Linked DNA regions of Salinivibrio kushneri. Each later gene encodes a partner of the first gene's protein in a complex. Links are inferred from orthologs where the notes say so. Each region holds a gene or a part of one and is shown in the gene's direction. Other genes may lie near its edges. The genes, in order: tsaD, tsaB and tsaE.

What was found.
Region 2: the proteins of tsaD (region 1) and tsaB are in contact, whole or in part, in a solved structure (PDB 4WQ4), measured with the Escherichia coli proteins. The link is inferred for Salinivibrio kushneri from one-to-one orthologs.
Region 3: the proteins of tsaD (region 1) and tsaE are in contact, whole or in part, in a crystal structure (PDB 6N9A), measured with the Thermotoga maritima proteins. The link is inferred for Salinivibrio kushneri from one-to-one orthologs. Residues at the interface, in WP_004082750.1 of Thermotoga maritima: Cys10, Asp11, Arg49, His50, Leu82, Gly84, Gly135, Gly136, Glu154, Thr155, Leu156, Asp157, Asp158, Ser159, Glu162, Asp165, Lys166, Arg169, Leu170, Tyr175, Lys213, Thr214, Leu217, Tyr218, Gln221, Arg222, Asn324; in WP_004082108.1 of Thermotoga maritima: Leu37, Gly38, Lys46, Lys57, Val59, Lys60, Ser61, Thr63, Phe64, Thr65, Leu66, Met67, Val69, Pro71, Tyr82, Arg83, Leu84, Asp86, Asp88, Phe89, Asp93, Ile128, Asp130, Glu131, Arg134.

The regions. Positions count from the first base shown.
Region 1 is NZ_CP114588.1:306,723-312,911, reverse strand. The notes cover bases 929-3,864. They hold tsaD (tRNA (adenosine(37)-N6)-threonylcarbamoyltransferase complex transferase subunit TsaD), read left to right. Parts: upstream 929-1,851; coding sequence 1,852-2,877; downstream 2,878-3,864. Other genes in these bases: folB (dihydroneopterin aldolase), read left to right, coding at 3,734-3,864; plsY (glycerol-3-phosphate 1-O-acyltransferase PlsY), read right to left, coding at 2,964-3,563; rpsU (30S ribosomal protein S21), read right to left, coding at 1,386-1,601; N8M53_RS01575 (GatB/YqeY domain-containing protein), read right to left, coding at 929-1,361. In the rest of the region: dnaG (DNA primase), read right to left, coding at 1-834; more of N8M53_RS01575, read right to left, coding at 918-928; more of folB, read left to right, coding at 3,865-4,087; folK (2-amino-4-hydroxy-6-hydroxymethyldihydropteridine diphosphokinase), read left to right, coding at 4,084-4,581; N8M53_RS01545 (undecaprenyl-diphosphate phosphatase), read left to right, coding at 4,587-5,384; metalloprotease PmbA, read right to left, coding at 5,452-6,189.
Region 2 is NZ_CP114588.1:956,488-962,740, forward strand. Bases 1,719-4,718 are described here. They hold tsaB (tRNA (adenosine(37)-N6)-threonylcarbamoyltransferase complex dimerization subunit type 1 TsaB), read left to right. Parts: upstream 1,719-2,870; coding sequence 2,871-3,566; downstream 3,567-4,718. Other genes in these bases: N8M53_RS04675 (ATP-dependent DNA helicase), read left to right, coding at 1,719-2,870; N8M53_RS04685 (hypothetical protein), read left to right, coding at 3,599-3,901; N8M53_RS04690 (Slp family lipoprotein), read left to right, coding at 3,924-4,469; N8M53_RS04695 (alpha/beta fold hydrolase), read left to right, coding at 4,511-4,718. Outside these bases: purU (formyltetrahydrofolate deformylase), read right to left, coding at 1-746; more of N8M53_RS04675, read left to right, coding at 906-1,718; more of N8M53_RS04695, read left to right, coding at 4,719-5,470; long-chain-fatty-acid--CoA ligase FadD, read left to right, coding at 5,592-6,253. UniProt on the Escherichia coli protein: Required for the formation of a threonylcarbamoyl group on adenosine at position 37 (t(6)A37) in tRNAs that read codons beginning with adenine.
Region 3 is NZ_CP114588.1:2,537,398-2,543,561, reverse strand. What follows is about bases 3,247-6,157. They hold tsaE (tRNA (adenosine(37)-N6)-threonylcarbamoyltransferase complex ATPase subunit type 1 TsaE), read left to right. Parts: upstream 3,247-4,422; coding sequence 4,423-4,893; downstream 4,894-6,157. Other genes in these bases: N8M53_RS11640 (LysM peptidoglycan-binding domain-containing protein), read left to right, coding at 4,895-6,157; N8M53_RS11650 (NAD(P)H-hydrate dehydratase), read left to right, coding at 3,247-4,354. Outside these bases: small ribosomal subunit biogenesis GTPase RsgA, read right to left, coding at 1-58; orn (oligoribonuclease), read left to right, coding at 138-683; tRNA epoxyqueuosine(34) reductase QueG, read right to left, coding at 1,674-2,801; more of N8M53_RS11650, read left to right, coding at 2,882-3,246; more of N8M53_RS11640, read left to right, coding at 6,158-6,164. UniProt on the Escherichia coli protein: Required for the formation of a threonylcarbamoyl group on adenosine at position 37 (t(6)A37) in tRNAs that read codons beginning with adenine.

The DNA.
Region 1 (6,189 bases):
TTGCGCCAACGCGACCACGTCCATGTACCCTTCTACCACGAGTATACGCTCTGGATGACGATAGCGTTGCATCACCTCATACAAGCCGTATAGTTCACGCCCTTTATGGAAAATCGGCGTTTCTGGCGAGTTGAGGTATTTGGGCGTGCCATCACCTAATACGCGCCCGCCAAAACCAATTACTCGCCCACGGCGATCACGGATGGGGAACATCACGCGGCCACGGAACCTGTCGTAGCTATGACCGTTATCGTTCTCAATCAGCATACCCGCGGTCAGTAACTGACGAATATCCGCCTGATTGCGACCAAAGCGGCGTTTAATGGTGTCCCATTTATCTGGGACAAAACCAATACCAAACTGTTTGACCACTTCTCCGGATAGGCCACGCTGTTTGAGGTAATCAATGGCCACTTGCCCGGCTTCAGTGCGTAGTTCGCCACTGTAGGTACGGGCAATGGCTTCCATCATCTCGTAGATCTGACGCTTGTCATCACTAGGCATACTAGGACGCGTGTTGCCGCTTCCTGTTTGCTCACGAGGTACCTCTAAACCTAGCGTGCCAGCAAGCTCTTCGATCGCATCAGGAAATTCGAGTCGCTCGAACTCCATCACAAAGTCAATGGCATTGCCGTGCACACCACACCCGAAGCAGTGATAAAACTGCTTGTCTTGGCTTACACTAAATGAAGGCGTCTTTTCGTTATGGAAAGGGCAACAGGCACTGTAGTTTTTGCCTTTTTTCTTAAGCTTGACCCGTGCATCAATGATCTCAACGATGTCGAGACGTGAAAGCAAGTCATCTATGAATGCGCGCGGGATTCTGCCTGCCATAACCTGAAATTTATAGGGAGAGAAGCAAACAAGCCGCGCCGTCCAAAATAGGAAAGCACGGCTTGTTATAGAGTGGGAAAAGGTTAGCCTAGGTGTGCTTTAACACGTTGACTTACTTTTCCCATATCAGCACGACCTTGAACTTGGGGTTTTAATATCCCCATCACTTTGCCCATGTCTTGCATTGACGATGCACCGGATTTTTCAACCGCTGCTTTCACCAATGCATCGACCTCGTCATCGCTTAGAGGTTGGGGTAGAAATTCTTCTATCACCGCAATCTCGGCAAGCTCTGTCTCGGCAAGATCATCACGACCGGCTGCTTGGTACTGGGCTACGGAATCACGGCGCTGCTTCACATTTTTGGTCAGCACAGCCAAGATATCCTCGTCGCTGAGCGACTGGCGGGTATCCACTTCTTGCTGTTTAATGGCTGCCAAAACAAGGCGGAGCGTCCCTAGACGCGCCTTGTCTTTTTGTTTCATCGCCGTTTTTTGGGCGTCTTTTAAACGTTCAAGCAATTCCATAGCACCTTCCTGAATCTGTCTTTATTAGTACAGACGTACGCGGCGTTGGTTTTCGCGTGCCAACTTCTTCAGGTGACGCTTCTGAGCGGCAGCTTTAGCGCGTTTGCGAACGGTAGTTGGCTTTTCAAAGTGCTCGCGACGGCGAACTTCAGAAAGAATACCTGCTTTTTCACAAGAGCGCTTAAAGCGACGCAGTGCTACGTCAAATGGTTCGTTTTCACGTACTTTAACTACTGGCATGTGCCTTTCACCTCGGGGGTTGTCAGTTACTGCTGGCGAACAATTGGCCAGCCTTGATTAAAAATGGTGCGAAATTCTAATCCGAATAGGGGGCGATTGTAAAGCGCATCTGGCGAATTACTTCTAAGCCATGTAAGATTGCGCGCACGGTCAGCCTGCGCTGACACTGTCTTCTTCGCTTTGGTCATCACATTATACGTGGGCAATGACTGTAAGCACTCGATCTATCGGCTGTTATTCTGAGGTTATGATGCGCATTCTAGGCATAGAGACATCTTGTGACGAAACCGGCGTCGCCATCTACGACGACCACGCAGGCCTTTTGTCACATAAACTTTACAGCCAGGTTAAGCTTCACGCCGATTATGGTGGTGTGGTGCCTGAACTTGCCTCGCGTGATCATGTTAAGAAAACCTTGCCGCTGATTAAAGAGGCCATGGCTGAGGCAAACCTCACTCCCGCCCAGATTGACGGTATTGCCTATACCGCTGGTCCGGGGTTGGTCGGTGCCCTGCTTGTGGGCTCAACCATTGGTCGAAGTCTGGCCTATGCTTGGCAAGTCCCCGCTGTGGGCGTTCACCATATGGAAGGCCACCTTCTCGCCCCGATGCTTGAGGACAATCCTCCACCGTTTCCGTTTATCGCTCTGTTAGTCTCCGGTGGCCACACACAATTGGTCGAAGTAAAAGGCATTGGCCAATACCGCATTCTTGGCGAGTCAATTGATGACGCCGCCGGTGAGGCGTTTGATAAAACCGCCAAGCTGATGGGACTTGACTATCCGGGAGGGCCCTTGCTGTCTAAACTGGCAGAAAACGGGACCCACGGCCGTTTTACCTTTCCACGCCCGATGACTGACCGTCCCGGTTTAGACTTTAGCTTCTCAGGGTTAAAAACCTTTGCCGCTAATACCATTGCCGCCAATGACACCAACGAACAAACCCGCGCTGATATTGCCTATGCGTTTCAAGATGCTGTGGTCGATACCCTGGCTATCAAGTGTAAGCGTGCGCTCGACCAATGCGGTCTTAATCGCTTAGTGGTCGCTGGCGGCGTGAGCGCCAACCGTCATTTACGGGAAAAGCTGGAGACGCTGACGCAAAAGCGCGGCGGCGATGTGTTCTATCCTCGCCCTGAGTTTTGTACCGATAATGGCGCGATGATCGCTTATGCGGGCATGCAGCGGCTTAAAAATGGCGAACACATGGGTTTAGGTGTAAAAGCGCAGCCGCGTTGGCCACTCGACACCCTTGTCGCGGTCGAGAGCGACGACTAACCATTCGTCAAACCAGACACAAAAAGGCAGCCTAGTGCTGCCTTTTTTGCTGTTAATGTGCCAGCGTATAACCAGCCTCTCTGTCGCTAACGTCGCCACCAACCGAGAAGCACCGGTTTTTCGTCGCCATCCAATAAGCGCCGGATATTGTCGTAGTGACGAAACAAAATCAAACACGAAAGCATGGCGACGGGCATGGTAAATTGCGGCTTTATCCACCAGGTAAATAGCGGGGCGACGATCGCTGTCACGATGGCACTGAGTGACGAGTAGCCCGTCAACACAAGTACCAGCCCCCAGGTCGCCACCAGCAGGCCAGTTAAGCTCAAACCAATCGGCGCCATCGCGCCAAGTGCGGTCGCCACCCCTTTACCGCCACGGAAATGGAAAAAGACCGGATAAATATGTCCAAGACAGGCGGCAATCGCGATAAGCCCCAGTAGAAATGGGTTAATGCCAATCAGGTAGCTTAGCCAAACGGGGATCATCCCTTTCAGCATGTCACACAGCAGCACCCATGCCGCGGCAAAGCGCCCACCGAGGCGATAAACGTTAGTCGCACCTGGGTTTTTCGACCCCTGGTCTCTTGGGTCTGGCAAGCCAAACGCACGACAAACCAGCACGGCACTGGACACAGAGCCAAGTAAATAGGCAGCGATGATGATGGCAATGGCCAGTGCAGTCATGTGAAATCCCTAGAGTTTGTGCCGCATTCGTTGCTATAGTGCGCCAACGTTCATCGATAAACCTATCATGGATCGGAACGCATTGCGTATCCATCTGTCAATGAACTCGTCCAATAATACGAACTTTCTTACCACAGTGGTATCCGACCTGTCACGGAGTGTGAAAAAACATGGATTCCGTATTCATAGAGCAACTCGACGTGTACACCACTATCGGTGTCTACGATTGGGAACAGACCATCCAGCAAAAGCTGGTGTTCGATATTGAAATGGCGCACGATAATCAACCCGCTGCCCAGCAAGATGACGTGGCGCTAGCGCTTGATTATGCCAGTATCAGTGAGGCGGTTATCGCCCATGTACAAGCCAGCCGCTGTGCGTTAATCGAGCGTGTGGCTGAAGAGGTTGCCCACTTAATTCAAACCCAGTTTGGCGTCCGTTGGATTAAAGTGCGGGTGGCGAAACCAGGCGCGGTCGCTCAGGCCAAGAATGTAGGTGTAGTCATAGAGCGAGGCATACGGTGACACAAGCATTACTTAGTATTGGCTCTAATATTGAGCGAGATATTCATATCGAACAAGCCGTTAAAGCATTGCGTCAACTCGACCCACACTGTCGATTTTCCCGTATTTTTGAAGCCGAACCGGTGGGATTCGACGGCCCCAATTTTTATAACCTTATTGCCGAGCTTCACACCTCGCTTTCGTTGCAGGACTTTTGGCAAGCCGTTCGTGACGTTGAATCGCAACAAGGCCGAGAACGCAACGATCCTAAATGTCGCGATCGCACCATTGACATCGATTTACTCACGTTTGGCGAACACTGCCAAGCCAAAGGGCCTATGTTGCCTCGAGACGATATCTACAAATTTGCCTTTACCCTTTGGCCACTCGCCGAGCTCTGCCCTGACCAAGCCATTCCCGGTGATGGCCGTACCTTCGCCCAGCTTTGGCAGGCCTTTGATCAAGACCAACCACTGTGGCCGATTGAGACGCCGACTTATTTGAAGGATATTTAAGCATTATGAGCCTCTTTGAAGCCTTTTTTTTGGCCTTGATTCAAGGGTTAACCGAGTTTCTTCCTATTTCCAGTTCCGCACACCTTATCCTGCCTTCTCAGCTTTTTGGCTGGGCGGACCAAGGCCTCGCCTTTGATGTTGCTGTACATGTCGGCACACTGGCCGCGGTGGTGGGGTATTTTCGCCGTGAAGTGTGGAATCTCCTTAAAGCCTTTTTCGCCTCGCTCAAAGGCCAGCACAGCCCGGATAGTCAGTTGGCATGGATGATCGTGTTAGCCACCATTCCAGCGTGTGTAGCCGGTTTGTTTTTAAAAGACGTGATTGAGCTTTATCTGCGCGCAGCCTGGGTGATCGCGGCGACGACACTGATTTTTGGTGGCTTATTATGGTGGGCCGATCGCAACGCGACACAGACGTGCGATGAATATCGTACTACTCCTTATCGCGCTGTTTTGATCGGGCTGGCGCAAGCACTTGCTTTAATCCCTGGCACATCGCGTTCGGGGGCCACCATTACCGCAGCATTAATGCTCGGTTACACGCGCGAAGCCGCGGCACGGTTTTCGTTTTTGATGTCGATTCCTATCATCACACTCGCTGGCTCCTACCTGGGGCTGCAATTGGCGACCAGCCCAGAGCCGGTGGCCATGGGTGCGATCGGTGTGGGCCTATTGGTGTCGTTTGTCAGTGCTTACGCATGTATTCACGCCTTTTTAAAGCTAGTGACACGGGTAGGCATGCTTCCGTTCGTGATTTACCGCTTGGTGTTGGGAGCCCTGTTACTGGTGTTTATCACCGGATAAAAAAACACCAAGCACGGAACGCGTGCTTGGTGGTCTCATACCGCGGGATTGATGGGCGACCGAGGCGTTACTCCCCCGCGATTTTCATCGCATCAATGATCACTGAACCAGTTTGAATTTGGCTTCTCGTCTCGATATCAGTGCCAATCGCGACAATGTTCGCGAACATCTCGTTGAGATTACCGGCAATGGTGATCCCACTCACCGGGTATTGGATCTCGCCGTTTTCCACCCAAAAACCTGCCGCACCGCGCGAGTAATCGCCAGTCACCGGGTTCACCCCTTGTCCCATCAACTCCGTCACCAATAATCCCGTGCCTAATGTTTTTAGCATGGCATCGGCATCTTGGCCGGTGTGACTAACGTACCAGTTGTGAATGCCGCCAGCATGGCCGGTGGGTTCCATATCCAATTTGCGTGCCGCGTAACTGGTGGCGAGATAGGTATTTAAAACACCCTTTTCAATGATGCGTCTGTCTTGCGTGATCACCCCTTCACTATCAAAAGGCGCACTCGCTGAGCCTTTTAGCACGTGGGGAAGTTCGTTAATGGTGAGCCAATCAGGGAAAATCTGCTCGCCTTTTTTATCCAGTAAAAAAGAAGATTGACGGTAAAGGGCTGAGCCACTGATCGCCATCACCAAATGGCCAAACAGCCCAGTCGCCACACTGCGGTCGAACATCACCGGCACTTGGCACGTCGAGACACTGCGTGGGTTAAGGCGCGCCACGGCGTGTTTGGCCGCTTCGACGCCGACAAAAGCAGGTGTCCATAAATCCGCTTTGTCTCGTGCCACCGTGTAGCT
Region 2 (6,253 bases), 650 kb from region 1 along the record:
TCTCGACCTGCTTTGGCCATATCTTGTGCGCTAAAGCTGTGATCAACATGAATTACGTCTTGGCCAATAATCGGTCCCTCATCTAAATCATTAGTGACAAAGTGCGCCGTCGCGCCAATGATTTTAACGCCACGCTCGAAGGCTTGGTGGTATGGACGGGCCCCGATAAAGGCAGGCAAAAAGCTGTGATGGATATTGATGATGCGATGCGGATACTGGGCGACAAAGTCAGGTGTCAGTACTCGCATGTATTTTGCCAACACAATGTAATCAGGTTGATGGCCTTGAATGGCTTTCAGCATCGCCTGTTCATGATCTTCTCGGCTTAGGCCTTCATGACTCACGTAATGAAAAGGAATATCAAAGCGCTCGGTCAGGGGCTGGAGCTTATCGTAGTTACCGACCACCGCTGCAATATCAATCTCGAGCGAGCCGTCGTAGGCTTTCATCAAAATATCACCGAGGCAGTGGGATTCTTTGGTGACCATGATGACGACGCGTTTGCGGCGCGAGCTAATCAGTTGGCGCTGGCTGCCAGGTGGTAGCGCATGATCAAGGTCGAGAAGCAGGGTGTGATCATTAAAAATCCCCTCCAGCTCAGTACGCATATAAAACTGCCCAGTGACATTATCGACATACTCACGATTGTGAATAATGTTGAGTTGATGTTTGTAGCAAATATTGGTGATGGTCGCGATAAGCCCTTGGGCGTCAGGACAGTCCGTGAGAAGTGTTTTTCGTTCCATGTTGGTTGTGTACTGCTGATGACTAAACCCTCGGTTGTACCCTGTCTCAGCCGTAAGGTCAAAGTGATTTTACGATGCGCCATCGGTTTCTCAGGGGAGTGGTTTCATCCCGTAGAGGGGTTTGGCATAATGGCGGCTTTCCCCCTGTGTATTTATACAATGATCCGTAAGGTTTTCTCAGACACTGGCGCGCTGGCTAAAGCGATTGATGGTTTTGTGCCTCGTCAGCCGCAAACAGATATGGCGATTGCTGTTGATGCAACAATTCGTGACCAAGGCCAGCTTGTGGTAGAAGCGGGCACAGGGACAGGGAAAACCTATGCCTATCTCGCCCCGGTTTTATTAAGTGGCAAAAAGGCGATCATCAGCACCGGCTCGAAAAATCTGCAAGAGCAGCTTTACCACCGTGATTTACCGCTGATGAAGTCAGCCTTGGGCTACACAGGAACCACCGCTTTATTGAAAGGTCGCGTGAATTACCTGTGTCCAGAGCGACTCGAGCGACAAATTAGTGAGTGCCATCGTCCCGATAGCGAGCCTGGGCAATTGAGTCAGCTGGTGAAGATTCGCGAGTGGTCGTCGTATACTGAGTCGGGGGATCTGAGTGAATGTGACGCACTGGCTGAAGACAGCCCCCTGATACCTGTGGTGACGTCCACTAATGACAATTGCCTTGGTAAAGACTGTCCAAGCTATGAAGACTGTTATGTGGTCAAAGCCCGACGTCGTGCGATGGATGCCGATGTGGTGGTGGTTAACCATCACCTATTTTTGGCTGATGTTGCTATCAAAGAAACGGGGTTTGGCGAGCTGATCCCAGAAGCAGATGTGATGGTGTTTGATGAAGCGCATCAGCTGCCCGATATCGCCAGTCAGTATTTTGGTCAATCGCTATCCAGTCGGCAATTGCAAGATGTTGCCAAAGATATTCATATTGCCTATCGCACGGAGTTACGGGATACACGTCAACTGGAAAAGGTCGCTGATCGCCTCTCGCAAGCCGCGATGGATATGCGCTTGGTGATGGGCGAGCCCGGATACCGAGGTAATTGGCGTGAACTTCAGGCTTCGCCCACAGTAGAGAAAGAGTTGGTGCGATTAGCCGACGCCCTCGATCTTGCCCATGACGTGGTAAAACTATCACTAGGCCGAAGTCAATTGCTTGACGCTGCGTTTGATCGGATTACCTCATTCAAAGCGCGGCTGGCACGCTTAAAAGACACCTCAATTACTGGGTACTCCTATTGGTACGAATGTACGCGGCATCACTTTAGCCTCAACATTACGCCCTTGTCGGTTGCCGATCGCTTTCGTGAGCAAATGGCCGAACAGGGTGGCGCTTGGATTTTCACTTCCGCAACCTTGGCCGTTGAAGGGGACTTTGCGCACTTTAACCACCGCCTAGGAATTGACGCTAAGCAGCAAATGACACTGGAAAGCCCCTTTGACTATCCCAATCAGGCGAGGCTTTGCGTGCCTCGTCATGTACCGGAAACCAATAGTTTTCGTCGTGCCAACAAACTTGCCGCATTATTGGGGCCAGTGATTGAGCGTAACCAAGGCCGTTGCTTTTTCCTGTGTACGTCACATCAAATGGTACGCGAGCTGTCAGCCTTGTTTCGTGAACAGCTGTCATTGCCGGTGCTCATGCAAGGTGAGATGCCCAAGCAGCGCCTATTGGCAGAATATTTGTCGTTGGGCAATGCGTTGCTGGTGGCGACGGGCGCTTTTTGGGAAGGCATTGATGTGCGTGGGCAAGCGCTCAGTTGTGTGATCATCGATAAACTCCCGTTTGCCTCCCCCGATGATCCTTTATTAAAAGCACGAATAGAAGATTGTAAACTGCAAGGGGGGGATCCCTTTGCTCAGGTACAGATCCCCGAGGCGGTGATCACCCTAAAGCAAGGGGTGGGACGTCTCATTCGGGATCAACAAGATTTTGGTGCACTGGTTATTTGTGACAACCGATTGGTAACTCGCGCATACGGCGCAACCTTTTTGCGCAGCTTGCCGGCGATCCCTCGCACGCGGGATTTACACCACATTGACGATTTTTTGTCGGGCAGTGACACCAACAGCAACACGATGCACTCGCATTTATTAGATCAACCGATAGAGGGTTAAATGACGCTACGAATATTGGCCGTAGATACGGCGACCGAAAACTGCTCTGTCGCACTGTGTTGTGATGATCAGGTTATCACGCGCAGCGAAATTGCACCGCGTGAGCATACCAACAAGATCCTACCCATGGTGGATGAGGTGTTGGCAGAAGCGGGTATTGGGCTGGGGCAGTTAGATGCTCTGGCGTTTGGCCGCGGGCCAGGAAGTTTCACCGGTGTGCGTATTGGCATCGGTATTGCACAAGGTTTAGCGTTTGGGGCGGGTGTGCCCATGATTGGTGTCTCAACATTGGAAGCGATGGCAGCACAAAGCTATCGGCTACACAACGCGACCCAAGTATTGGCGGCGATTGATGCGCGTATGAGTGAACTCTATGTCGGCCAATATCGGCGGACTGACACTGGCGCATGGCAGGGTGTCGGTGAAGAGAGGGTCGTCGCTCCGGAAGCACTCACCCCTGAGTGTACTGAGGGAGTATGGACATTGGCAGGAACCGGATGGGCAGCCTATCCTGATCTGGCGGCACATTTGGCACTGCAGACGGCATCGTCAGAAGTGTTATATCCTCAGGCACAAGATATGTTGGATATTGCTAAGCACGCATATCGTGCGGGAGACACGGTTGCTGCAGAGCTCGCAAGCCCGACGTATCTGCGGGATAAAGTGACTTGGAAAAAACTACCTGGTCGCGAATAACCACAATAAGGCCGGCAGCATAGGACGTGAATATGGTATCGATTAACGGTGTATCCTCCCCACAGACAAACCGGCCTAACCACCCCCAACGCACGGGAAAAAAGCCTCAAACCACGCGCAAACAAACGCCCAAGACAACGCAAGTGGCAAAGGCGGTTCGCCAGCGTGTTGACCCCGCTGCTATTGCGCAAGCAGAACAGGCGAAACAAGAATACGTGCAATACGATTTGCCGGATGGTCGCGGCCGTCAAGCGATGGCCTCCTACTTCGCGGTGTTAAATCAAGCCAGGCGAGAGGAACTGATCAACTTAGTGGGCGTCGATATCTATGTGTGATGTGGCGTGAAAGGAGCCTGATATGAAGTCTTACCTGTTTGTTTTATGCGGCGTGTTGCTACTGAGTGGCTGTACAAGTTTGCCCGAGTCACTAAAAGGCCGGATGGATCAGCCCGTGACCGAATATCCGGTGGTCGCGAAAATGACCCAAGCAAATCAAGGAGAAGAGGTACGCCTTGGGGGCCTGATCGTCGGGGTGAATAACCGTGAGCAGGACTCTGTGGTTGAAATAGTGGCCTTGCCAACGTCGACAGCGGGTCGGCCTGATATCGATGCATCGTCACTTGGGCGTTTCAAAGCGATTTTTACTGGCTTTATTGAACCGGCTGATTATGCCAAAGGCCGGCCGATAACGGTGTTGGGCGACTTTCAGGGCCGTCAGGCGGGAAAGGTGGGGGATTATTCCTATGACTATCCTGTGCTTAAGGTAAAAGGGCATCAGCTTTGGGATATTCAACAGCATGTGGTTGATGATGACAGACCTTATTGCTACGGCTTGTACTGCTCCCGAGTGCGCATTGGCGTTGGCACGGGACGGGTGCAAAGCGTGATTAGCTTACCTTATTAGCTTACCTTATTAGCTTACCTTATTAGCCCTTAAATGTGACGATGATGACACCGCAATTGACGGAGACACTCGAGGCATTATTGGCGTCTGATCCGGCAGCACTCGGGTTATCGTCTGGCTTAACGCCTACCTCGATTCGACTTAATGATGTGACAGTGGCAGCGGCAATACGCTCAGCAAGCGGCGCAGCGCCAACATTGGTTTTTTTACATGGTTGGCAAGACAACCTAGCGAGTTTCTATTCGCTGATCCCCATGTTGCCTCAAGACTACGGGTTACTCATGTTTGATTGGCCCGGGCATGGTTTATCTGAGCATAAAGCCGGGGATTATCATTACCCGTTTTTTGATTATCTAGACAGCTTGCATCAAGTCCTTCACCAAACACCTTGCTCGCAACCTGAGAAAAGGGGGCCCTTCATATTGGTGGGACACTCGCTAGGAGGGTTAGTGGCCAGCTGTTATGCAGCCAGTTTTCCTGAATCGATCGCGGGTGTTGTCTCGATAGAAGCACTAGGGCCCATTGTTGAACCTGAACACAAAATCACCGAACGCATCGCGAAAAGTCTCAATCAGCGCTTAAATTCAGCGCAAAAAGCACCACGTCTCTTTGATTCTGCGATTAAAGCGCTACAATTGCGCGCGTCCATTAATAAAGTCGCCTGTCAGTCATTGATGCCACTGGTTGCACGAGGGATCGAGCGATGCAGCCATGGTGTACGTTGGCGTCATGATCCCAAGCTTCGTGGTGAGCCTCTGTATCGAATGGCGCCCGGCCATGGAGAGTCGATTATTCGAGCGATTGAATGCCCTGTGCTGGCGATTCGCGCGACAGACGGGTATCCTGCGCTGCGCTCTGCCGATGCCGCGCAACGAGCCACATGGTTTAAGCAACTGACACTCATTGAGATCCCCGGGACACATCATTGTCACCTTCAGCAACCGCAACAAACTGTGTCGTTAATAACGGATTTTGTGACCAAAATTCAAACGCGCACTTAAAATGCTCGTGTAAAAATAATGTTAACGCTATGGTGGGCAGGTTAAACACCTGTTTGAATTATGCCTCGCGTCGATCGAAGCAGGCAATATAGCCTGCAAGTTAACACATAGGAGAAAGCCAGTGGAAAAGGTATGGCTTAATCGTTACCCGTCGGATGTGCCGGCGGAAATAGATCCAGATGCCCATCGCTCTCTGGTCGAGATGTTTGAACACTCTGTCCAGCAGTACGCGGATCAAACTGCCTTTATCAATATGGGGCAGGTCATGACATTTCGTAAACTGGAAGAGCGTAGCCGTGCGTTTGCTGCCTATCTACAAAATGAGCTGAAACTGAAAAAAGGCGATCGCGTTGCCATTATGATGCCGAACTTGCTGCAATATCCGATTGCCCTGTTTGGTATTTTACGAGCCGGTTGTGTGGCCGTGAATGTTAACCCGTTATACACCCCTCGCGAGCTCGAGCACCAATTAACAGACGCCGGAGCAAAGGCGATTGTGATTGTGAGTAACTTTGCTCACACGTTGGAGAAGGTGGTCGACAATACGCCGGTTAAACACGTGGTATTGACCAGTTTGGGCGAACAGTTGCCACGTGCCAAAGGGACCCTGGTTAACTTCGTGGTCAAATACGTCAAAAAAATGGTGCCTAAGTATCATTTGCCACACGCCACCTCGATGCGCCAAGCGCTGCGCCGTGGTCGACGTATGCAATATGTGAAGCCTTTTTTGAAAGGCGAAGACATTGCGTTTTTACAATATACCGGTGGCACCACGGGGTTAGC
Region 3 (6,164 bases), 2.2 Mb from region 1 along the record:
GCTGGTTGGATCTAACCCGTCGTAGTTGACCCTTAGTTAGCTTTTTCTTTTTTGCCACGTTGACTCTTATCGGTTAAGTTGGCTTTCATATCAAGCACAGTATGATACATGGTTTATCGATAAAAAAGGCAAGTTCAATGGCGTTCAGTGAAAACAATTTAATCTGGATTGATCTGGAAATGACGGGGCTGGATCCGGATACACATAAGATCATTGAGATCGCGACAATTGTCACCGATGCACAGTTGAATATTCTGGCTGAGGGACCCGTGCTGGCGGTACATCAACCGCAAAGTGAGCTCGACAAAATGGATGATTGGTGCACGCGAACACACAGCCAGTCCGGCCTAGTAGCGCGCGTACAACAAAGTGATATTGATGAACAAACCGCCATTGAGCAAACCATCGCGTTCTTATCGCAATGGGTGCCGTCTGGCGCATCACCGATTTGCGGTAATAGTGTGGGGCAAGATCGACGCTTCCTGTATCGACACATGCCAGCACTCGAGCGCTATTTTCACTATCGCACCGTGGATGTCAGTACCTTGAAAGAATTAGTACGACGCTGGAAGCCTGAGATATTGAATGACTTTTCGAAGCAGGGGACGCACTTAGCGCTTGACGACATCCGAGAATCAATTGCAGAATTACGCTTCTATCGCGAGAGGATCTTAACGATCTGATGAGTCAGTCATCGATCTGGTGTTCTTTTGAGCGATTAAAAGAAAAAACCAAAATTTTGCTCGTCAGCACTTGCAACCCGGTTTTTTCTTCGTATAATTCGCAGCCCTAACGACGTGAAACGTCTGTTGAAAGCGACATTAGCTCAGCTGGTAGAGCGCAACCTTGCCAAGGTTGAGGTCACGAGTTCGAACCTCGTATGTCGCTCCAAATTAATGTCGATCTGAGATTGATCAGGTCGATCTAAGCGACACTAGCTCAGCTGGTAGAGCGCAACCTTGCCAAGGTTGAGGTCACGAGTTCGAACCTCGTGTGTCGCTCCAAATTAAAATGCGATGTAATGCATCAGCAATGCGACATTAGCTCAGCTGGTAGAGCGCAACCTTGCCAAGGTTGAGGTCACGAGTTCGAACCTCGTATGTCGCTCCAAACAACAATTCGGAATAAGCGACACTAGCTCAGCTGGTAGAGCGCAACCTTGCCAAGGTTGAGGTCACGGGTTCGAACCCCGTGTGTCGCTCCAATCACTTGGTTAACCACCAGTGTGGCGTTTAAGATAGCGCCATCTTTAATGCTGTGAAGCATCATTTCTTACACGAATCCCATCTGCCCATGCTTTCTCTGAAAGCGCATGGTGGCGCGGTTTTTACTCATACTGCACAGACTTATCCACAAGTGAAGTGTTGTGGATAAACCAGTTAATGGATTTGTTGCCGTGTATGGTTCTGGTTATCTTATCATCAGGCACGATATCTATGTTGCACATATGAAATAAACGCAAAAACACCATAAATGCTTGTAAAATAATAAAAATATAGGGTTTTCTTTCAGGTTAACTAACGCTTATCCACAGTGTTATGCACTTACGTGATCTTGCTCGCTTAATGCACCATCAATGTGTTTAACTATCAAAAAGCGCACCATAAATGCGCATTGCGTGACGGTTTTCCACATTATGTGAATAGTGTCATCTTTCCGCTTGTAAGCCTCGATTAAGCGTCACGAGGCAATCCTTTTTCTACGATGCGCACGAGACGACGCGTCCCTGTGGGTAACGGCTTGACATCAATACGCTGTCGTTTCTGCTCCTGCTCATTAAGTGCCCACTTTATGTGCTCGTCAACCAGATCATCCTCGCCGAGCCGCGCAGTGAGACAGTCAATAATGTCTTGATTGAATGGGGCATTGCCCATCGCAATAGCCAGGTTGCGCCGCCATTTTTGGATCCCAATGCGACGTATCGCCGATCCCTGTGTCAGCGATAAGAAAGTCTCCTCATCCCAATTGAACAGTGTGGTGAGTGGCTGTTGTTCAAGGCTGGGGCGACAATGAAAATCGGCCTCTAAGGTGATCTCGGCCTCACGGTTAAACGGACAAACTAGCTGGCAGTCATCGCAGCCATAGATGCGGTTGCCAATGGCATGGCGAAACTCTAGTGGGATCACGCCATCATATTCGATGGTGAGGTAGGAAATGCAGCGGCGTGCGTCGACCACGCCTTCAGCGACGATCGCTTGGGTTGGACAACTGGTCATGCAGGCCACGCATTTTCCACACTGATTCTCGACAGGCGTGTCGACAGGTAAAGGCAGATCCACCAATAACTCACCGAGGAAGAACCAGGATCCGGTTTCATCATTGAGGATCAGGGAGTGTTTGCCTGTCCAGCCCAATCCTGCCTTTTCCGCTAAAGGACGCTCAAGTATTGGTGCGGAGTCGACGAAAGGACGGTAGCCATAGGCGCCTACTTCATGCTCGATTTGTTGCCCAAGTTTTTTTAAGCGATTGCGGATCAGCTTATGGTAGTCACGTCCCAGCGAGTAACGACTCACATATCCTAGATCAGGGTTTGCCAGTGTTTGGGCAAAACCTGCATTGGGGGGTAAGTAGTTCATCCGCACACTGATCACGCGTACCGTGCCGGGTACTAATTCGTCCGGTCGGGCGCGCATCATGCCATGTCTGGCCATCCACGCCATCTCACCGTGATACCCGTTGTCTAGCCAACGTTGCAATTGCGCTTCATGTTGCTTGAGATCAACATCCGTGATCCCCACCTGCTGGAAGCCTAGCGCTTGCCCCCATTGCTTGATACGTTGGGCGAGGTGATCGAAATCAATGGATGCATCGGACTTGGGTTGCGACATAGCGGTAGATCCTGAGGCCTTGGGTGGTGCAGAACAATCAATGGAGGCACTTAATGGCGACAAGTTTACCACAGAGTTTCTATCGCGCAGAGCAAGTTCGTGAAGGCGAGCAAGCTGTTGCGCAAGCGTTGTCTATCCCCATGTATCAATTAATGTTAAGAGCGGGGCAGTCGGTGTTTGATAGCATCAACCAGTATTACCCCAATGCTGCGAGGCTGCTAATTGTATGTGGCGCTGGTAATAACGCGGGTGATGGCTATGTGATCGCCCGGCTTGCTAAATCTGCTGGGTTAAGTGTCACTGTGTGGTCGCTAGTGACACCAAGCCAACTCGAGGGTGATGCGGCGACCGCTTGGCAAGAGTGGCAAGATTGTGGTGGTAGCTATGTTGAGCAACAACCGACCATAAGCCAGTTTGATGTGGTCGTCGATGCTATTTTAGGTACCGGATTATCGCGTGTCGTAGAGGGGGCGTTTGCTCAGGCGATCAGCGCCATCAACCTCGCGGACGTACCTGTGGTTGCGGTAGATATTCCCTCTGGGCTTTGTGCCAATAGTGGCTGCGTGAAAGGCGTAGCCATTGATGCGGATATGACCGTCACCTTAATTGCGCTCAAACAAGGACTGCTGACCGGTCAAGCGGTTGCCCATCGCGGTGAATTATTGTTTGCGGGTTTGAACGTGGCAACAGCGTTCGCGCGTCAATGTACACCCGCCGGCTATCTTGTCCGCGATGACTGGATTGAACAGCATTTACCAAAGCGTGCGCGTAGTGCACACAAAGGCCAGTTCGGGCGCGTACTGTGCTTAGGCGGCGATCAAGGTATGGCAGGCGCGGTGACCTTGTCGGCACAAGCAGCGTTAAGGACCGGTGCCGGGCTTGTCAAAGTGGTGACGCAAAAAGCGCATACGTTGATGCTGGTCACCCGTCAGCCTGAGCTGATGACACAAGATTGGGCGCCAGGTCAATCACTCAGCGAGACGCTAGCGTGGGCAACACATTTAGTCATTGGCCCGGGACTCGGTCAGAGTGCATGGTCCGACGCGCTATGGAATATTGTCGTGAATGCCCGAAGCCCCAAGGTAATTGATGCCGATGGCCTCAATAAGTTAGCGCGGCAGCCACAACACCGTGATGACTGGATCCTGACGCCTCATCCTGGTGAGGCCGCACGATTATTAGGTTGTGACACGAAAGATGTGGAACTTGACCGTTTTGCTGCCGTCAAAGCGATACACACGCGTTATGGTGGCGTTGCCGTACTTAAAGGAGCGGGAACAATCGTATATGATGGCACAAATTATGCCGTTGCTAATGTCGGCAACCCTGGCATGGCGTCAGGGGGAATGGGCGATGTGTTATCTGGTGTAATAGGCAGTCTTCTTGCGCAAGGCGTAGACTTATTTCCTGCCGCGGCTCTGGGGTGCTATCTTCATGGTAAAGCGGGCGACAAGGCGGCCGAGGCAGGTGAACGGGGATTATTGGCCAGCGATCTATTCCCCTATTTGCAGCAACTAGTTGATTAACGTACTGGGATGGCAAAGGCCGCCCAGGTGCGACAAATACCCATATAAAGATGAGATCCCGTTGTAGTATGACCCAGACTTTTATCACCTCGTTAACTGATGCCGATCGTACCGTGGCCTTTGGTGCCGCACTTGCCCGGGCGTGTACGCAAAGTACCACTTGTTACTTGCACGGTGATCTTGGCGCCGGCAAAACCACGTTCTGCCGCGGCTTTGTGCAAGCAATGGGACATACTGGTAATGTGAAAAGCCCTACCTATACGCTCGTAGAGCCTTACCAGTTAACGCCATGGCAGGTTTATCATTTTGACCTTTACCGGTTGGGTGATCCGGAAGAGCTGGAGTTTATGGGGATCCGTGATTATTTTAATGATCAAGCGCTTTGCTTGATTGAATGGCCGGAAAAAGGCCAAGGCTGGTTACCGCGCGCCGATCTAGACATTACTCTGCGCTATGAAGGTGAGCAACGAGAACTGGTTATTAACGCGAATACCCGCGTTGGGATCGCAATTATCGACCGTCTAGAATGGGAAGACTAGCATGATGTGGCAGCGGCTTTGCATCTTGATGATCGCCAGTTTGTTGAGTGCAACAAGTTGGGCCAATAAGATTGAAAATATTCGGGTATGGCCCGCCCCCAATGAGACACGGGTGGTGGTTGATCTTGAAGATAAACCGGATTTTAGCTATTTCTCTCTGTCACGCCCCGATCGGCTGGTGGTTGATTTAAAGCAAAGCCAGCTGGCGACGCGTTTGCCTAAGCCGGTCAAGGGCAGCGACATTCTGAGTAAGATCCGTAAAAGTAGCCCGCCAGAAGCATCGACCTACCGGCTAGTCTTTGAATTAAAAGACGGTGCCAAGCCGCATATCTTCTCGCTCGCGCCCGGTGGTGAGTACGGCCATCGTCTGGTCGTCGACTTGCCCCACCCAAAGAAGGTGGATAAAAACAAACCCGAATTGTCTGTTGCTGAAAAGAAGCGGCGTGAGACGGTGGCTGCATTGCCTTTTGGCACTGAGGATATCGTGGTGGCCATTGATGCCGGACACGGCGGTAACGATCCCGGCGCGGTGGGGCCGAGCCGCAAATTTGAAAAATATGTCACGCTCTCCATCGCTAAGCAAGCGGCGGCGCGTATTAACGCTGTTCCCGGCATGCGTGCGGTCTTAACCCGTACGGGCGATTATTTTGTCGACTTGAACCGTCGTTCCGAAATTGCACGTAAACACAAAGCCCATTTATTGGTCTCGGTGCACGCGGATGGCTTCCATAAACCACAGCCTCGAGGCGCGTCAGTATGGGTACTTTCTCGTCGCCGTGCGAACAGTGAAATTGGTCGTTGGATAGAAAAACACGAAGAGCAATCCAACTTGTTGGGTGGGGGCTCTTTGCTGGCTCAGAATAATGAAGACGAGTATTTAAGTCGTGCGGTGTTGGATTTGCAGTTTAGTAACTCGCAAAAGGAAGGCTTTAATGTCGCGAAACGCGTACTAAAGGAGCTCGGCAAAGTCACCAAGTTACATAAATCGAGTCCAGAGCACGCTAGCCTTGCCGTATTAAAATCACCAGACATACCGTCTTTGCTCGTCGAAGTTGGCTTTATCTCTAATCCACAAGAAGAACGCCTGCTATTTCAGCGTGATCATCAGCGCCGGCTCGCGGATGCGGTCTATCATGGTATTCGCAATTATTTTGAGCGCTTCCCGCCGGATGGCACCTTGTTTGCTGCGCGCAAAAACGGGGTAAAACACAAAGTCAGTGCCGGTCAGTCACTGTCGGTCATTGCCAAAAAATATAAGAGTTCCGTCGCCG